3 regions of the Kitasatospora sp. NPDC048298 genome follow, and region 3 is predicted to be linked to each of the others. Evidence: riboswitches for the same ligand, from Rfam matches in the RefSeq annotation. Region 3 holds a riboswitch; each other region holds the start of a gene.
What was found. A riboswitch is a leader RNA that binds a small molecule or an ion and turns the genes downstream of it on or off. The one in region 3 is predicted to bind cobalamin.
Positions count from the first base shown of each region.

Region 1: another riboswitch for cobalamin. It lies ahead of ACGF0D_RS19980 (prenyltransferase/squalene oxidase repeat-containing protein); the one in region 3 lies ahead of metE (5-methyltetrahydropteroyltriglutamate--homocysteine S-methyltransferase).
Region 2: another riboswitch for cobalamin. It lies ahead of ACGF0D_RS02120 (FecCD family ABC transporter permease); the one in region 3 lies ahead of metE (5-methyltetrahydropteroyltriglutamate--homocysteine S-methyltransferase).

Region 1 is NZ_JBICYZ010000025.1:92,651-98,018, reverse strand. Features, by position in the region: gene ACGF0D_RS19995 (enoyl-CoA hydratase/isomerase family protein) at 1-295, shown strand, start outside; gene mmsB (3-hydroxyisobutyrate dehydrogenase) at 292-1,176, shown strand; gene ACGF0D_RS19985 (enoyl-CoA hydratase) at 1,173-1,946, shown strand; cobalamin riboswitch at 2,075-2,215, shown strand; gene ACGF0D_RS19980 (prenyltransferase/squalene oxidase repeat-containing protein) at 2,315-3,394, shown strand; gene ACGF0D_RS19975 (flagellar hook-length control protein FliK) at 3,424-3,903, shown strand; gene ACGF0D_RS19970 (hypothetical protein) at 3,969-4,316, opposite strand; gene ACGF0D_RS19965 (hypothetical protein) at 4,424-5,368, opposite strand, start outside.
Region 2 is NZ_JBICYZ010000002.1:208,992-214,359, forward strand. Features, by position in the region: gene ACGF0D_RS02090 (ABC transporter substrate-binding protein) at 1-15, shown strand, start outside; gene ACGF0D_RS02095 (amino acid ABC transporter permease) at 52-1,026, shown strand; gene ACGF0D_RS02100 (amino acid ABC transporter ATP-binding protein) at 1,074-1,826, shown strand; gene ACGF0D_RS02105 (CGNR zinc finger domain-containing protein) at 1,961-2,542, shown strand; gene sodX (nickel-type superoxide dismutase maturation protease) at 2,587-2,949, opposite strand; gene sodN (superoxide dismutase, Ni) at 3,218-3,613, shown strand; cobalamin riboswitch at 3,702-3,851, shown strand; gene ACGF0D_RS02120 (FecCD family ABC transporter permease) at 3,943-5,022, shown strand; gene ACGF0D_RS02125 (ABC transporter ATP-binding protein) at 5,028-5,368, shown strand, end outside.
Region 3 is NZ_JBICYZ010000035.1:55,075-60,442, forward strand. Features, by position in the region: gene ACGF0D_RS24845 (MarR family winged helix-turn-helix transcriptional regulator) at 1-45, shown strand, start outside; gene cobF (precorrin-6A synthase (deacetylating)) at 124-882, opposite strand; gene ACGF0D_RS24855 (acyl-CoA thioesterase) at 1,380-1,850, shown strand; cobalamin riboswitch at 1,923-2,150, shown strand; gene metE (5-methyltetrahydropteroyltriglutamate--homocysteine S-methyltransferase) at 2,307-4,622, shown strand; gene ACGF0D_RS24865 (SDR family oxidoreductase) at 4,721-5,368, opposite strand, start outside.

The DNA of each region.
Region 1 (5,368 bases), on a different contig from region 3:
CACCGCCAACTCGCCCACCGCCGTGAAGGCCACGCTGGCCGCGTTGCGACGGGCCCGCGCCCTCGGCCCGCTGGAGGCCGTCCTGGACCAGGAGTACCGCACCTCCTGCGCGGCCCTGGCCACCGGCGACCTCGCCGAGGGCATCCGGGCCCAGGTGATCGACAAGGACCGTTCGCCGCGGTGGAGCCCGGCGGCGCTGGGCGCCGTCGAACCCGCCGCTGTGGCCCGCTACTTCGCCCCGCTCGGCGAGCGCGAACTCGGCCTCGCCGCCACCACACCCCTGGAGCGCTGGTGACCCTCGACATCGGATTCATCGGACTGGGCAACATGGGCGGCCCGATGGCCGCCAACCTCGTCAAGGCCGGCCACCGGGTGACCGGCTACGACCTCGCGGCGGACGCCCGTGAGCGGGCGGCGGGCCACGGGATCGCCGTCGCCGAGTCGGCGGAGCGGGCGGTGGCCGGGGCCGAGGTGGTCATCACCATGCTGCCGACCGGCCGGCACGTGCTGGAGGCCTACGAGGGCCTGACCGCCGCCGCGCGCGAGGCGCTGTTCGTGGACTGCTCCACCATCGCCGTCGGGGACGCCCGGATCGCCGCCGACCTGGCCCGCACGACCGGGCACCGGGCCGTCGACGCGCCGGTGTCCGGTGGTGTGCCCGGCGCCGAGGCCGCGAGCCTGACCTTCATGGTCGGCGCGGAGGACGCCGACTTCGGCGAGGCCGAACCGTTGCTGGCCGCGATGGGCCGCCGGGTCGTGCACTGCGGCGCCTCCGGGGCGGGGCAGGCCGCGAAGATCTGCAACAACATGATCCTCGGCGTCTCGATGATCGCGGTCAGCGAGGCCTTCGTCCTCGGGGAGAGCCTCGGGCTCAGCCACGAGGCGCTGTTCGACGTGGCCTCCGCCGCCTCCGGGCAGTGCTGGGCGCTCACGTCCAACTGCCCCGTCCCCGGGCCCGTCCCCACCAGCCCGGCGAACCGCGACTACGCGGCCGGGTTCGCCGCCGCCCTGATGGCCAAGGACCTCGGACTGGCCGCCGGGGCGGCCGATTCCGCCGGCCTGCCCACCGAACTCGGGCGCAGGGCAGCGCAGTTGTACGCCGACTTCGCGGCGGCCGACGGCGCCGGGCTGGACTTCTCCGCCATCATCACCACCCTCGGGAAGGGCACCGCATGACCTACGAGACGATCCTGGTCGAGCGCAAGGGCCGGGTCGGGCTGATCACCCTCGACCGCCCGAAGGCGCTCAACGCGCTCAACACCCTCCTGATGAACGAAGTCGTCGCCGCGGCAACGGACTTCGACCGTGACCCGGACATCGGCTGTCTGGTGGTCACCGGTTCGGAGAAGGCGTTCGCGGCCGGCGCCGACATCAAGGAGATGCAGTCCCTGGAGTTCGTCGACGCCTACCTCGGCGACTGGTTCGCGGCCTGGGACCGGTTCGCCGCGCTGCGCAAGCCCGTCGTGGCGGCCGTCGCCGGCTACGCGCTGGGCGGCGGCTGCGAGCTGGCGATGCTGTGCGACGTCCTGCTCGCGGCGGACACCGCGAAGTTCGGGCAGCCGGAGATCAAGCTCGGCGTCATCCCCGGCATCGGCGGCTCGCAGCGACTGACCCGCGCGGTCGGCAAGGCCAAGGCCATGGAACTGTGCCTGACCGGCCGGGTGATGGGCGCCGAGGAGGCCGAGCGGGCCGGCCTGGTCTCCCGGATCGTCCCGGCCGACCAGCTGCTCACCGAGGCGCTGGCCACCGCCGAAACCATCGCGGCGATGTCCGCCCCGGCGGCGATCATGCTCAAGGAAAGCGTCAACCGCTCGTACGAGACCACCCTCGCCGAAGGCGTCCGCTTCGAGCGCCGGCTCTTCCACGCCACCTTCGCCACGGCGGACCAGAAGGAGGGCATGGCCGCCTTCACCGAGAAGCGCCCGCCGGAGTTCCGCAACCGCTGACGGCCCGCGCGGTGCGCCCCCTCGACGGGGTGGCGCACCGCCCGTCGGCTCAGGACCTACCGGAGCAGCGTCACGGGAGGCTTCGAACACCGTGCTGTGACGCACGATCCCTTGACCGGATCTTTCCCGTTTCGCCATGATGAGCCGTCATGTTCTGACTCCGCCGATGGGGGAAGTCCGGTCCGAATCCGGCGCTGACCCGCAACGGTAGGCCGTCGACGCCATGTCGGCGGCGAGCCCGATTACCCGTCGGCGGAGGTGTGTCGTCCCCTCCTCCCGTCGTGGTCTGCGGGCCGGAGCTCCGAGGGCTGCCCCGGCACCGTGCCGCTGTCCTCCGGGCCCCTGCGTCCAGGCCCGGAAAGGCACCCATGCCCACGCTCCGCCGCACTCTCGGTCTGCTCGCGATACCCGCCCTGGCGCTCGCCACCGCGCTCCCCGCCACCGCCACCGCTGCCACCGCCGCCCACGCCGACACGGCCTCGTCCAGGACCGTCCTTCCCGACGCCGCGGCGGCCGGCTGGCTGGCCCGCCAGCTCGTCGACGGGGACCACTTCGAGTCCGTCTTCAACGGCACCGCCTACCCCGACCAGGGCCTGACCATCGACGCCGTGCTGGCCTTCGCGGCCTCGCGCAGCTCCGACGAGGCCGCCGCCAAGGCGACCGCCTGGCTGGCGAAGCCCGAGATCCTCTCCGGCTACCTCGGCGACGGCACGACCGAGGCGTACGCGGGCGCGACCGCCAAGCTGCTGCTCGCCGTCGAGGTGCGCGGCGCGAACCCCGCGAGCTTCGGCGGCGTCGACCTGCCCTCGCGGCTGCGCTCCCTCCAGACCACGGAGGGGCGCTTCTCCGACCGCTCCCAGTGGGGCGACTACAGCAACGCCTTCGGCCAGTCACTGGCCCTGATCGCCCTGCACCGCACCCCCGGTGACGCCCCGACGGCGGCCGTGGACTTCCTCGCGAACAGCCAGTGCGCGGACGGCGGCTTCCCCCTCTCCTTCGGCCAACCCACCTGCGCCGGTGACCCGGACGCCACCGCCCTCGCCGTGCAGGCCCTCGCCGCCACCGGCCGCACCGCCAAGGCGAACACCGGCCTCGACTGGCTGGCCGCCCACCAGAACGCCGACGGCGGCTTCGCGGCCGCGGGGGCCACCACCTCCAACGCCAACACCACCGGCCTGGCCACCCAGGCGCTGCTCTCCGGCGGGCGCTTCGGCACCGGCCTCAAGGGCTGGAGCCGGCTGGTCAAGTTCCAGCAGGGCTGCTCCGCCGATCCGGCGGTGCGGGGCGCGGTCGCCTACGACGCGACCGGTTTCAACGCGGCCAGCGGCACCCGGGCCACCGCGCAGGCCGTCCTCGGCCTCGCCGGCACCCCGCTGTCGACGCTCTCCGCCGCCGGCGCGCGTCCCGACTCCCCCACCCTGGCCTGCCCGGCACCGGCCACCCGCTGAACGAGCCCGAGACTGCGAGGAGTTCACCGATGACCGACACCGTAACCGCATCCCGCCCCGCCCGCCGCACGCTCGGCTCGATCGCCGCCGCCGCGGCCCTCACCGCCGGCCTGCTCGGCGTCTCCGCCGCCCAGGCCCCGCAGGCCCGGGCCGCCGCCTGCAGCGGCACCACCGGCGTCACCGTCGTGGTCGACTTCACCGCCGTCGGCGGCGGCATCCAGACCGGCTGCGCGCCGGGGGACCCCGCCAGCGGCCTGGCCGCGCTGACCGGCGCCGGGTTCTCGTACGCCTTCCACCCGCGCTACCCGGGCTTCGTCTGCACGATCAACGCGCTGCCGACGACCTGCACCAACCCGACCGGCAGCGCCTACTGGTCGTACTGGCACGCCCAGCACGGCGGCCCCTGGTCGTACAGCAGCCTGGGCGCGGGCAGCTACAACCCGGCGCCGGGTGACGTCGAGGGCTGGTCCTTCGGCGCCGGCGCCCAGCCGGGCATCACGGCGCCCTGACGTCCGACGCGACGCCGGTGCCCCGGCCCCTGCCACGTGGGGGCCGGGGCACCGCGTGCCCGGGTTCACCTGCCGTGCGCCACCCTCCGGCGGCGGACGAAGCGCTCGACCAGCAACACGGTGGCGACGGCCGCCACGGTGAACAGCAGCGTGTTGGCCACGATGCCGGCCGTGGTCAGCCAGCCGGGTTCCTCGCCGTTCGGCAGTGTGGTCTCGGTGAACAGTCCGCCGATGCCGGTCAGCACCCCTCGTGCGAGGTAGACGGCGGCCAGCGCGACGAGGCCGACGGGAAGGGTGAGGACGATCGACGCGAGGTAGTAGCGCCCGTTCTCCGTCAGCCCGCCCAGGACGGCCAGCCCGCCGACCAAGGCCACGTAGCCGCCTGCCACCCATCCGGAAACACCCGTCGGCATCCGTTCCCCCTGTCCTGTGGTCCGGCGGCGGATCCGTCGGGCCGTCGTGGTTCTGCCCCGCCGGAGGGGAGGCGACCCGTGGTCGGCTCCCCTCCGGCGCCGTGCGGTCAGCTGCCGTAGCGCAGCGAGACGGTGTCGCCGAGGTGGACCGTGGTGGCCCGGGTGGCGCCGGTCACGGCGCCGCCGTCCAGGCTGACCTGCCAGGTGGACGAGCCGCTGTTGGCCGTGCCGTTGAGCGCGGTGACGGTGCCGCCGCCGGTGGACGGCGTGACGGAGGTGACGCAGCCGCCCGGGGTGGCGCTGCCTGCCGCGTCGAGGACGTCACCGAGGGTCGCGGTGGTGCCGGTCGGGGTGAGGGTGACGGCGCAGACCTTGGGCGTGCCGGTGCCGTCGTCGACGACCAGGGCGAGCCTGGCGGCGGTGCCGGCGGTGAAGCCGGTGGTGGCGGCCCAGGTGGGTTCGCCCGCGATGGTCGGGGCCGGCGGCGTGGCGGTGAACCCGGCCCCGGCGACGGCGCGCAGCCCGTCCACGGAGGCGTAGGGGGACGGGGTGGTGTCGGTGGGCAGGTACTTGAAGCCGCCGCCGGGCTTGAACTGCTGGGCGATGAGGAAGTCGACCGGGGTCTTGCCGGTGCCGCTGGTGAAGTCGGCGCCCTGGGGGTTGATGCCGCAGGCGTTGAGGCCGGACACGGCCCAGCCGTTGGAGTCGGTGTTCACGCCGAACATGGCGTTGAACGCCCCGGACGAGGCGAGCTTGCCCTTGAGGAAGTTCTTGGCGGCGACGATCGCGGGATCGGTGTTGGGCACGCCGCCGGCGCACAGCGAGGCCATCGCGGCACCGGTCATGTCGATGTCGCTGCCCTGGGCGAGCGCGGTCGGGTCGCCCGCGGCCTTGCTGTAGTTCCAGCCGCCGTCGTTGTGCTGGTTGGCGCGCACGGCGGTGACGGAGGCGTTCAGCAGGGCCTGCGGGGCGCGCTGGGCGCCGGCCTGGGTCTTCGCCCCGGCCAGGGCGAGCAGGCCGAAGACGGTGCCGTTGAAGTTGGCGGACGGGCC
Region 2 (5,368 bases), on a different contig from region 3:
AACGGCGCCTCCTGACCCTCGTACGCTTCACTTCTCCCCCGAGGCCACACCGTGAACTCTTTGGACAAGGGGACGGCGGAGAAGGGGCGGCCCGAGACCATCAGGGCCGTCCCCGTCCGTCACCCCGGACGCTGGGCCGGCGCCGTCGTCATCGCCGTACTCGCGGCGATGCTCGTGAGCGCCCTCTTCACCAACCCCGCTTTCAAGTGGGACATCGTCGGTCAGTACCTGTTCCACGACAGCATCATGCACGGCCTGCTGGTGACGCTGGAACTGACCGTTCTCGCCATGCTCATGGGCGTGGTCGGCGGCATCGTCCTCGCGGTGATGCGCCTTTCCCCGAACCCGCTGCTGGCCGGCGTCGCCTGGGTCTACATCTGGATCTTCCGCGGCACCCCGGTCCTGGTTCAGCTGGTGTTCTGGAACTTCCTCGGCCTGATCTGGGCCAAGCTGTCGATCGGCGTGCCGTGGGGGCCGGAGTTCTGGTCCGAGCAGACCAACGTGCTGATCCCGACCTTCGTCGCCGCCCTGCTGGGCCTCGGCCTCAACGAGGCCGCCTACATGGCGGAGATCGTCCGCGGCGGCATCCAGTCGGTCGACGAGGGCCAGTCCGAGGCCTCGCACGCGCTCGGCATGAGCCGGTTCCAGACCATGCGCCGGATCGTCCTGCCGCAGGCCATGCGGGTGATCATCCCGCCGACCGGCAACGAGACCATCTCGATGCTCAAGACCACCTCGCTGGTCTCCGTGATCTCCCTGGAGGAGATCTTCCGGGCCGGCCAGGTCATCTACTCCCGCAACTACCAGAACATCCCGCTGCTGATCGTGGTCAGCCTCTGGTACCTGTTCTTCACCTCGGTGCTGACCATCGGCCAGTACTACATCGAGCGCCACTACGCCCGGGGCTCCAACCGCACCCTGCCGCCCACCCCGCTGCAGCGGCTGCGGGGCCTGTTCGCCGGGAAGCCCGCCCCCAAGACGAACGCCGACGTCGTCCCGGGGCTCGAGGGAGGTGGTCACGTATGACCGACCTGAGCAAGACCCCCGCCGACGCCGCGGCGTCCACCGAGCCCATGGTCCGCGCCGAGAACGTGCACAAGTCCTACGGCCCGGTCGAGGTGCTCAAGGGCATCGACCTGGAGGTCAAGCAGGGCGAGGTGTTCTGCCTGATCGGCCCCTCCGGCTCCGGCAAGTCGACCTTCCTGCGGTGCATCAACCACCTGGAGAAGATCAACGGCGGCCGCCTCTGGGTGGACGGCGAGCTGGTCGGCTACCGGCAGAAGGGCGACCGGCTGCACGAGCTCAAGGACCGCGAGGTCGCCCTCAAGCGGCGCGACATCGGCATGGTCTTCCAGCGCTTCAACCTGTTCCCGCACATGACCGCCATCGAGAACGTCATGGAGGCGCCGGTCCAGGTCAAGGGCGAGAGCAGGGCCGACGCCCGCGAGCGCGGCATGGCCCTGCTGGAGCGGGTCGGCCTGGCCGACAAGGCCGGGAACTACCCCTCGCAGCTCTCCGGCGGCCAGCAGCAGCGCGTGGCGATCGCCCGCGCGCTGGCCATGAAGCCCAAGCTGATGCTCTTCGACGAGCCCACCTCCGCGCTCGACCCGGAGCTGGTCGGCGACGTCCTCGACGTCATGCGCGGCCTCGCCGAGGAGGGCATGACCATGGTGGTCGTCACCCACGAGATGGGCTTCGCCCGCGAGGTCGGCGACGCCCTGGTGTTCATGGACGGCGGCGTGGTGGTCGAGTCCGGCAACCCCCGCGAGGTGCTCACCAACCCGCAGCACGAGCGCACCAGGGCCTTCCTGTCCAAGGTGCTCTAGGCCGTACCGTCGGCGCCCGGCAGACCCGTCCTGCCGGGCGCCGACCCCTTTCCCACCGGGGAAAGGAGGCCGGAACGCCGTACGAGTAATAGGCTGGAAGCAGTCAGCCCGTTACCGAATCTGGAAGGACCCCTGTGGAGCTCGCCGCCTACGCCGATCTCGCCGTTCGGCTGGTGAACACCGAGGAGCCCGAGCGCGGCACCGACACGCTGACCTCCGTGGAGGCGGTGCGCGGCCTGTTCTCCGACTCCTCGCGGGCCGCCGCCCTCGCCGACGAGTCCGACCTGCCCCGGCTGCGGGCGGTGCGGACCAGGCTGCGCGGCGTCTTCGAGGCCGCCGCCGAGGGCGACGAGGTCCGCGGCGTCGACCTGCTGAACAGCCTGCTGATGGAGTACCCCGTCAGCCCGCTGGTCTCCGGACACGACTACCTGGACGACGCCGGGCGGCCGCGCTGGCACCTGCACCTGGCCGACAACTCCCCCACCGCCACCGCGCACTTCACCGCGGTCGCCTGCATGGGCCTGGCCGTCCACCTGACCGAGCTGGGCGCCGACCGGCTCGGCATCTGCCAGGCCGCGCCCTGCCGCAACGCCTACCTGGACACCTCGACCAACCGCTCCCGCCGCTACTGCTCGGACCGCTGCGCGACCCGCGCCAACGTGGCCGCCTACCGGGCCCGCAAGCGCCAGGAGGCGGAGGCCGCGGCCCGGGCCTAGGCCCTCGCGAACTCAGGGCCTCGGGAGTTCGGGGCCCTGGGGCCTCAGACCTCCTCGACCCAGGCGCCGAGCCGGCGGGCCAGGCCCGGCACCCGGGCCAGCCGCGGGGTGAGCAGCAGCCGCTCCAGCCGGCGCCCCGGCGCCAGCCAGGCCGGGCTCGGGCTCAGCCGCAGCAGCACCCGGCCGAGCACCAGCTCGTCCGGGACGGCGCCGTAGCTGCGGCTGTCGCTGTCCACCGGGCGGTTGTCGGACAGCAGCCACCAGCCCTTGGGCCGGCGCTCGGCGGCCCGCTTCACCACCAGCAGGTCCTGCTGGAACGGGTGCCGGAAGACCACCACCGCGCCCGGCCGGATCGGCGCGCCGTACCGGACCAGCAGCCGGTCGCCCTCGCGCAGGGTCGGGACCATCGACGGCCCCGCCACCTCGACCAGCCCGAACGGCAGCACTCCGCCCCGGTCCCCGGCTCCGACGTCCTCCGGTCGCGTGCTCCGCGCCACGACTCCTCCTCCCGCTCCGCCCGTCCCCCAGTCTGCCGTACGGGCCGTCAGCGCTCCGATGTCCGGAATACCCCGGTTCCGGGTCCGTCTTTCGCCCTAGGCCCGCCGCCCGATCGCGAAACCGGGAGGGCGGAAGGGTAATCTCGGGCGCGGGAAGACGATCTAAGGAAGGACTCCCATGTTCTCTCGTCTGTTTGCACCGCGCGCCACCGCCCACGCCCACTGCGACCTGCCCTGCGGCGTGTACGACCCCGCGCAGGCCAAGCTCGAGGCCGAGTCCGTCAAGGCCACCCAGGAGAAGTACCAGGCCAACGAGGACCCGCACTTCCGCGCCCGCGCCATCATCATCAAGGAGCAGCGCGCCGAGGCCGTCAAGCACCACATCTCGGTGCTGTGGAGCGACTACTTCAAGGCCCCGCACTTCGAGAAGTACCCGCAGCTGCACCAGCTGATCAACGACACCCTGAAGGCCGCCTCGGCCGCCAAGGCGTCCACCGACCCGGCCACCGGCCAGGCCCTGCTGGACCTGATCGCCGAGGTCGACAAGATCTTCTGGGAGACCAAGCAGGCCTGAGCCTGACGCGTCGCCACCCGACCGCCCCCGTCCGGACCACCGGACGGGGGCGGTCGTGCGTTCACGCCCGACCCCCGGCCGGTAAGGGTTGCCTGCCCTGAGTGGCTGTTATGCTGCCAGGGCGTCCGAGGGGGAAGTCCGGTGTGAATCCGGCGCTGACCCGCAACGGTGAGCACGGCCCGTACCAGCCCGTACGGCCGCGCCAGCCCGATCGCCCTCGGCCGCCGAACTCCCGACAACTCGCCGTGGACTGCGAGGGGAACGGCGCCCCGGCACGCCCCGGCCCGCGCCCGCCCCGGCGCACCCCCGGCCCGAGGCAAGGCGCACCCGTGAACCGCGCACCCGCAGACCGGGCAGTCGGCCCGCCCACTCGTCGCATACCCGTCGTCCCGCTCGCCGCCGGCCTCGGCGCCGCCCTCCTGCTCTCGCTGGTCTGCGGGGTCGCCCTCGGCTCCTCCGGGCTCGGCCTGCCCCGGGTGCTGCGGCTGCTGGGCGCCGGGCTGACGGGCGGTCGGCTGGAGGCGGACGAGGCGGCCGCGTACGCGATCGTCTGGGAGATCCGGCTGCCGCGCACCGTGCTGGCCGCCGTGGTCGGCGCCGGACTGGCCGCCTGCGGCGTCGCCGTCCAGGCCCTGGTGCGCAACGCGCTGGCCGACCCCTTCGTCCTCGGCATCTCCTCCGGCGCGGCCGTCGGCGCCAACGCCGTCCTGCTGTTCGGCGCCTTCGCCTCGCTCGGCGTGTGGGCGATCTCCGCCTCCGCCTTCGGCTCCGCCCTGGCCGCCATGACGCTGGTCTACCTCGCCGCCCGCACCGCGTTCGGGCTCACCCCGCTGCGCCTGGTGCTCACCGGCACCGCCCTGTCCTACGGGTTCTCCGCCGCCACCACCCTGATGGTCTTCGCCGCCGACCGCGGCGAGGCCGCCCGGGACGCCATGATGTGGCTGCTCGGCAGCCTCGGCGGCGCCACCTGGGGCTCGGTGCCGATCGCCGCCGTCACCGTCCTGGCCGGCCTCGCCTACCTGGCCTGCGCCGCCGGACGGCTGGACGCGCTCGCGATGGGCGACGAGACCTCCGCCTCGCTCGGCGTGGACCCGGACCGGCTGCGCCGCGAGCTGTTCGTGGTGACCGCCGCCGTCACCGGCACCGTGGTCGCGGTCAGCGGGGCGATCGGCTTCGTCGGGCTGCTGATGCCGCACCTGGCCCGGATGCTGGTCGGCGCCGGGCACCGCCGGGTGCTGGTGATCGCCCCGCTCGCCGGGGCCCTGCTGCTGGTCTGGGTGGACATCGCCTCGCGCACCCTGCTGGCGCCCGCCGAACTGCCCGTCGGGGTGTTCACCGCGGTGCTCGGCGTGCCCGCCTTCCTGCTGATGATGCGGCGCCGCGGCCAGTCCTTCGGAGGCACCCGGTGACCGACGTGACCGAGGCGGCCGCCGTGGCCGCGCACGCCCAGGACCTCGCCGTCGACGCCGTCTCGGTGGAACTGGCGGGCACCCGGCTGGTCCACGAGGTGAGCCTGGCGGCCGCCGCCGGACAGGTGGTCGGGCTCATCGGCCCGAACGGCAGCGGCAAGTCGACGCTGCTGCGCTGCGTCTACCGGGTGCTGAAGCCGGCCGGCGGCGCGGTCCGGCTGGCCGGCGACGACCTGCACGCCCTCACCGCCCGCGAGGCGGCCCGCCGGGTGGCCGCGCTGACCCAGGAGCACTCCGCCGAGTTCGACTTCACCGTCGCCGAGGTGGTCGCGATGGGCCGGCTGCC
Region 3 (5,368 bases):
GACCTGCGCGCGCTCGACCGGGTACTGGCGAAGCTGCTGGACTGAGGCCGCGGCCGGCTCACCTCCTGACCCGGTCATCGGTCAGCGGTGAGCCGTCAGCCGCGTGCCGCGCCTCGCGTGCCGTCAGCCGTCCGAGCGCCGGAGCAGGTAGGTGTCCATGATCCAGCCCTTGCGCTCCCGGGCCCGCTCGCGCAGTTCACGGATCCGCGGGGCCGCCTCGGCGAGCGGCCCGGAGTCGAGCACCTCGTCGGGGGTGCCGAGGTAGGCGCCGTAGTGGATCTCCAGCCCCTCGGGGTCGATCTCGGTGAAGGCGGCCCGGCCGTCGAGCATCACCACCACGTCGTCCACCCCCTCGGGGAAGCCCTCCGCCAGGCGGCGGCCGGTGGTGATCTGCACCGGGCGGCCGACCCTGGTCAGCGTGGTGCGGTGCCGGGCGGCGAGCGCGGAGACGCTGCTGATGCCAGGGACGACCTGGTACTCGAACGGCGCGCCGCCCCGGGTGGACACGTCGTCCACCACGGCGATGACGCTGTCGTAGAGGGCCGGGTCGCCCCAGACCAGGAACGCGCCGCTCTCGCCCGGGCCGAGGTGCTCGGCGAGCAGCTGCTCGACCAGGTCGGCGCGGCGGACGCGCCAGTCGTCCACGGCGGCCGCGTGCGCCGGGGTCGTGCGGTCCCGCTCGGCGTCCGGCACCTCGACCACGCGGTGCCCGGGCCGTCCGTGCTCGGCCAGCATCCGGCGGCGCAGCGCGATCAGGTCCTGCCGTTCCTCGCTCTTGTCGAGGATGAAGAAGACGTCGGTACGACCGATCGCCTTGACCGCTTGCAGGGTGAGGTGGTCCGGGTCGCCCGCACCGATGCCGATGACGAAGATGTGCCGCATGGGGGACATTCTGCCGTCCGCCCCGGCGTACGGGCCCGGGGGCCGTACGTGGCCGACCGAAGCGGTGGGCGGTGGCTGTGAGCTGCGCGGATGGACGTAAGCTGGCGGGGCAGCTGGTTCGCCCCGCCCGCCGGGCGGGGTGTCGTCACGAGGGAACCCGGCGGGAGTCCGGGACCGCCCGCAGCGGCGAGCGGCAACGACCGCCGTCCTGTGCGCCGGGCCCGGCAACGGGTCCGGGGAGCGACGACCGGTGGGTGTCCGTCCCGGTTCGGCCGGGAGGGCGCGCCCACGAGTCCGAAGACCTGCCGCTGCCCGCGTGCCGTGGTGGCTCGCGGCCCACCACGACCCCGAGGGCGGGCCGATGGTGCGGGTGGGCCGTATACGGACGGCTGCCCGCTCCTCGGCGTGCCCGAGGTGCGCGACCTCACGAAGGAGAGTTCCGTGCAGCGGAACGCCGACCACGATTTCCACGGCGCCATGACGGGCGGGCCGTCGCTGTGACCAGTCCCGCTGTCCTCTCCCGCACCCCGGCCGACTCGGCGGTCACCCTCGCCCACATTATGAGCGACCACGACACCAACCTCTACGGTTCGGTGCACGGCGGCGTGATGATGAAGCTGATCGACGACGCGGCTGCCGCCGCCGCGGGTCGGCACGCCGGTGTTCCCGCGGTCACGGTCTCGGTCCGGGGGATGTCGTTCCTCGCGCCCGTCCGGGCGGGAGACCTCCTCACCGTCCGCGCCCGGGTCGGCCGCGTCGGGCGGACCTCGATGGACGTGTCGGTGGAGGTGACCTCGGAGCGGTGGAACCTCGCCGGGCCGGTGACCCGGGTGGCGACGGCGGAGCTGGTCTTCGTGGCGGTCGACTCGGACGGCAGGCCGCACCCGGTACCGGAGCTGGTCTCGGAGGGCGCCCGCGACGAGCAGCGCGCCGACCGCAACGGGCCGGAGCGCGAGTCGGTCGAGTAGCCGCCGCAGCCGCGGCGTCTCACCATGCAGACGGCTTTCGAGATTTCCGCCTCGACGGCGACGCTTTGCCCCTAAGCTGGCGACGCAGCTGGTTCGCCCCGTCCGCCAGGCGGGGTGTCGCAAGAGGGAACCCGGTGGGAATCCGGGACTGCCCCGCAGCGGTGAGTGGGAACGACCGCCGTCATACGCACTGGACCCGGGACGGGTCTGGGAAGCGACGGCCAGTAGGTGTCCGTCCCGGTTTCGGCCGGGTGGGCGTGCCCGCGAGTCCGAAGACCTGCCACTGCCCGTACGCGACCGTTCGCGTGCGGCCATCCGGTGACCTCGTGGGCGGGTCGGCGACCATACCAGGCGGAGCCGTGCACGGGTGCGGGTGTCCGTCCGGTTCGTCATCCCTTCGCGTCCTCGTGCCACCACCGGTGCACTTGAGGATTCAGGCTCGCGAAGGAGAGTCCCTTGACAGCGAAGTCCGCAGCCGCGGCGTCCGTGGCCACCGCGTACGGCTACCCCCGGCAGGGTCGTAACCGTGAACTGAAGAAGGCGATCGAGGGCTACTGGAAGGGCGCGGTCACGGCCGAGGCGCTGCTGTCGACCGCGGCCGACCTGCGCCGGACCAACTGGGCCCAGCTCGCCGAGGCGGGGGTCGGGGAGGTCCCGACCGGTGACTTCTCGTTCTACGACCACGTGCTGGACGCCAGCGTGGCGGTCGGCGCGATCCCGCCGCGGCACCGGGAGGCGGTCGACGCCGACCCGCTGGACGGGTACTTCGCGATGGCGCGCGGCAACCAGGACGTCGCGCCGCTGGAGATGACCAAGTGGTTCGACACCAACTACCACTACCTGGTACCGGAGTTGGGGCCGGACACGGTGTTCGCCGCGAACCCGGCCAAGGCGGTCGGCGAGTTCGAGGAGGCCCTCGCGCTCGGCCACACCGCCCGTCCGGTGCTGGTCGGCCCGGTGACCTACCTGCTGCTGGCCAAGCCGGCCCCCGGGGTGGCCGAGGACTTCCAGCCGATCACCCTGCTGGACCGGCTGCTGCCGGTCTACGCGGAGCTGCTCGCGGCGCTCAGGGCCGCGGGGGCCGAGTGGGTCCAGCTGGACGAGCCCGCGCTGGTCCAGGACCGGACCCCGGCCGAGCTGAACGCCGCCGCCCGGGCCTACCGCGAGCTCGGCGCCCTCACCGAGCGGCCCAAGCTGCTGGTCGCGAGCTACTTCGACCGGCTCGGTGAGGCGCTGTCGGTGCTGGCCAAGGCCCCGGTGGAGGGCCTGGCGCTGGACTTCACCGGCCCGGCCGCCGCCAACCTGGAGGACCTCGCCGCCGTCGGCGGCCTGCCCGGCAAGCGGCTGGTCGCCGGGGTGATCGACGGGCGCAACATCTGGATCAACGACCTGGAGAAGTCGCTGGCCACCCTGGCGACCCTGCTCGGGCTCGCCGGCACCGTCGACGTCGCACCGTCCTGCTCACTGCTGCACGTCCCGCTCGACGCCGCCGCCGAACGGGAGTTGGACCCGCAGATCGCCCGCTGGCTGGCCTTCGCCAAGCAGAAGGCCGGCGAGGCGGCGCTGCTCGCCCGCGGCCTGCGCGAGGGCACCGGCGCGATCACCGCCGAGCTCGCCGCCAACCGCGCCGACCTCGCCTCCCGCGCCAACTCCCCGATCACCCACGACCCGGCGGTGCGCGCCCGGGCCGCCGCCGTCACCGCCGACGACACCCGCCGGGCCCAGCCCTACCCGCGGCGGGCCGAGGCCCAGCGCGCCCGGCTCGGCCTGCCGCTGCTGCCGACCACCACCATCGGCTCCTTCCCGCAGACCACCGAACTACGCACCGCGCGCGCCGATCTGACGGCGGGTCGGATCGACGCGACCGCCTACCGGGAGCGGATGGAGGCCGAGGTCCGCGAGGTCATCGCCTACCAGGAGAAGGCCGGCCTGGACGTCCTGGTGCACGGCGAGCCCGAACGCAACGACATGGTCCAGTACTTCGCCGAGCAGCTCACCGGCTACCTCGCCACCCGGCACGGCTGGGTCCAGTCGTACGGCACCCGGTACGTACGCCCGCCGGTGCTGGCCGGGGACATCTCCCGCCCGCACCCGATGACCACCGACTGGTTCGGCTACGCGCAGAGCCTGACCGACCGCCCGGTCAAGGGCATGCTCACCGGCCCGGTCACCATGCTCGCCTGGTCCTTCGTCCGCGACGACCAGCCGCTCGCCGACACCGCCCGCCAGGTCGCCCTCGCCCTGCGCGACGAGGTCGGTGACCTGGAGGCGGCGGGCGCGGCCGTGGTGCAGGTGGACGAGCCGGCCCTGCGCGAGACCCTCCCGCTGCGGGCCGCCGCCCGCCCGGCGTACCTGGACTGGGCCACCGAGGCCTTCCGGCTGGCCACCTCCGGGGTGCGGGCCGACACCCAGATCCACACCCACATGTGCTACGCCGAGTTCGGCGCGATCATGACCGCGATCGACGACCTCGACGCGGACGTCATCTCGCTGGAGGCCACCCGCTCCCACATGGAGGTGGCCGGCGAACTCGCCGAGGCGGGCTACCCGCGCGAGGTGGGCCCCGGCGTGTGGGACATCCACTCGCCGCGCGTCCCCAGCACCGCGGAGGCGGTCTCCCTGCTGCGCGCCGGCCTGGCGGCGATCCCGGCGGAGCGGCTCTGGGTCAACCCGGACTGCGGGCTGAAGACCCGCGGCTGGCCGGAGACCCGGGCCTCGCTGGAGAGCCTGGTCGGCGCCGCCCGGACGCTGCGCGAGGAACTGGCCGGCTGACGGAGCAGTACGGCGGCGGGGTGGGCACGGCGACCCGTGGCGCTCACCCCCGGACCCGGGCCGCTACCTCCACCTCGTGGGCCCCGCGGCCCGGGTGATCACGGGTTGACCCAGCCGGCGGTCAGCGTCTGCACGGCCGAGCCGTCGAGGTCCTTGAGCTTCACCCCGGCGAAGGCCCGGGCGGCGTCGGAGGTGAGCAGCCGGAAGGCGGGGCGCTCGGCGTCGAGCAGGCCGAGGATCCGCTCGGCCGCGTCCTCGGCCGTCTGCGCGTTGGCGAAGGCGTTGCGGGTGCGGTCCAGGTAGTTGGCCAGGGCCGGCGCGTACGGGCCGGCCTGCTCGGCGGCGTCGTCCGTGAGGCCCACGTTGCTGACGAACTCGCTGGCCACCGCGCCCGGCTCGACCACGCTGACGGACACCCCGGCGGTGGCCGCGACCGGGGCGAGGGACTCCATGAAGCCCTCCACCGCGAACTTGGCGGCGCAGTACGCCTCGTTGAAGGGCTGGCCGACCACGCCGCCGACGCTGGTCACGGTCAGCACCCGGCCCCTGCTCGCCCGCAGCAGGGGCAGGGCGGCCTTGGTGACGTGCAGTACGCCGAAGAAGTTGACCTCCATGACGGCGCGGACGTCGTCGACGCTCTCCTGCTCCAGGGTGCCGACGTGGCCGGCGCCGGCGTTGTTGACCAGGGCGTCCAGCCGGTCGACGCCGGACAGGCAGGCCTCGACCGAGGCCGGGTCGGTGACGTC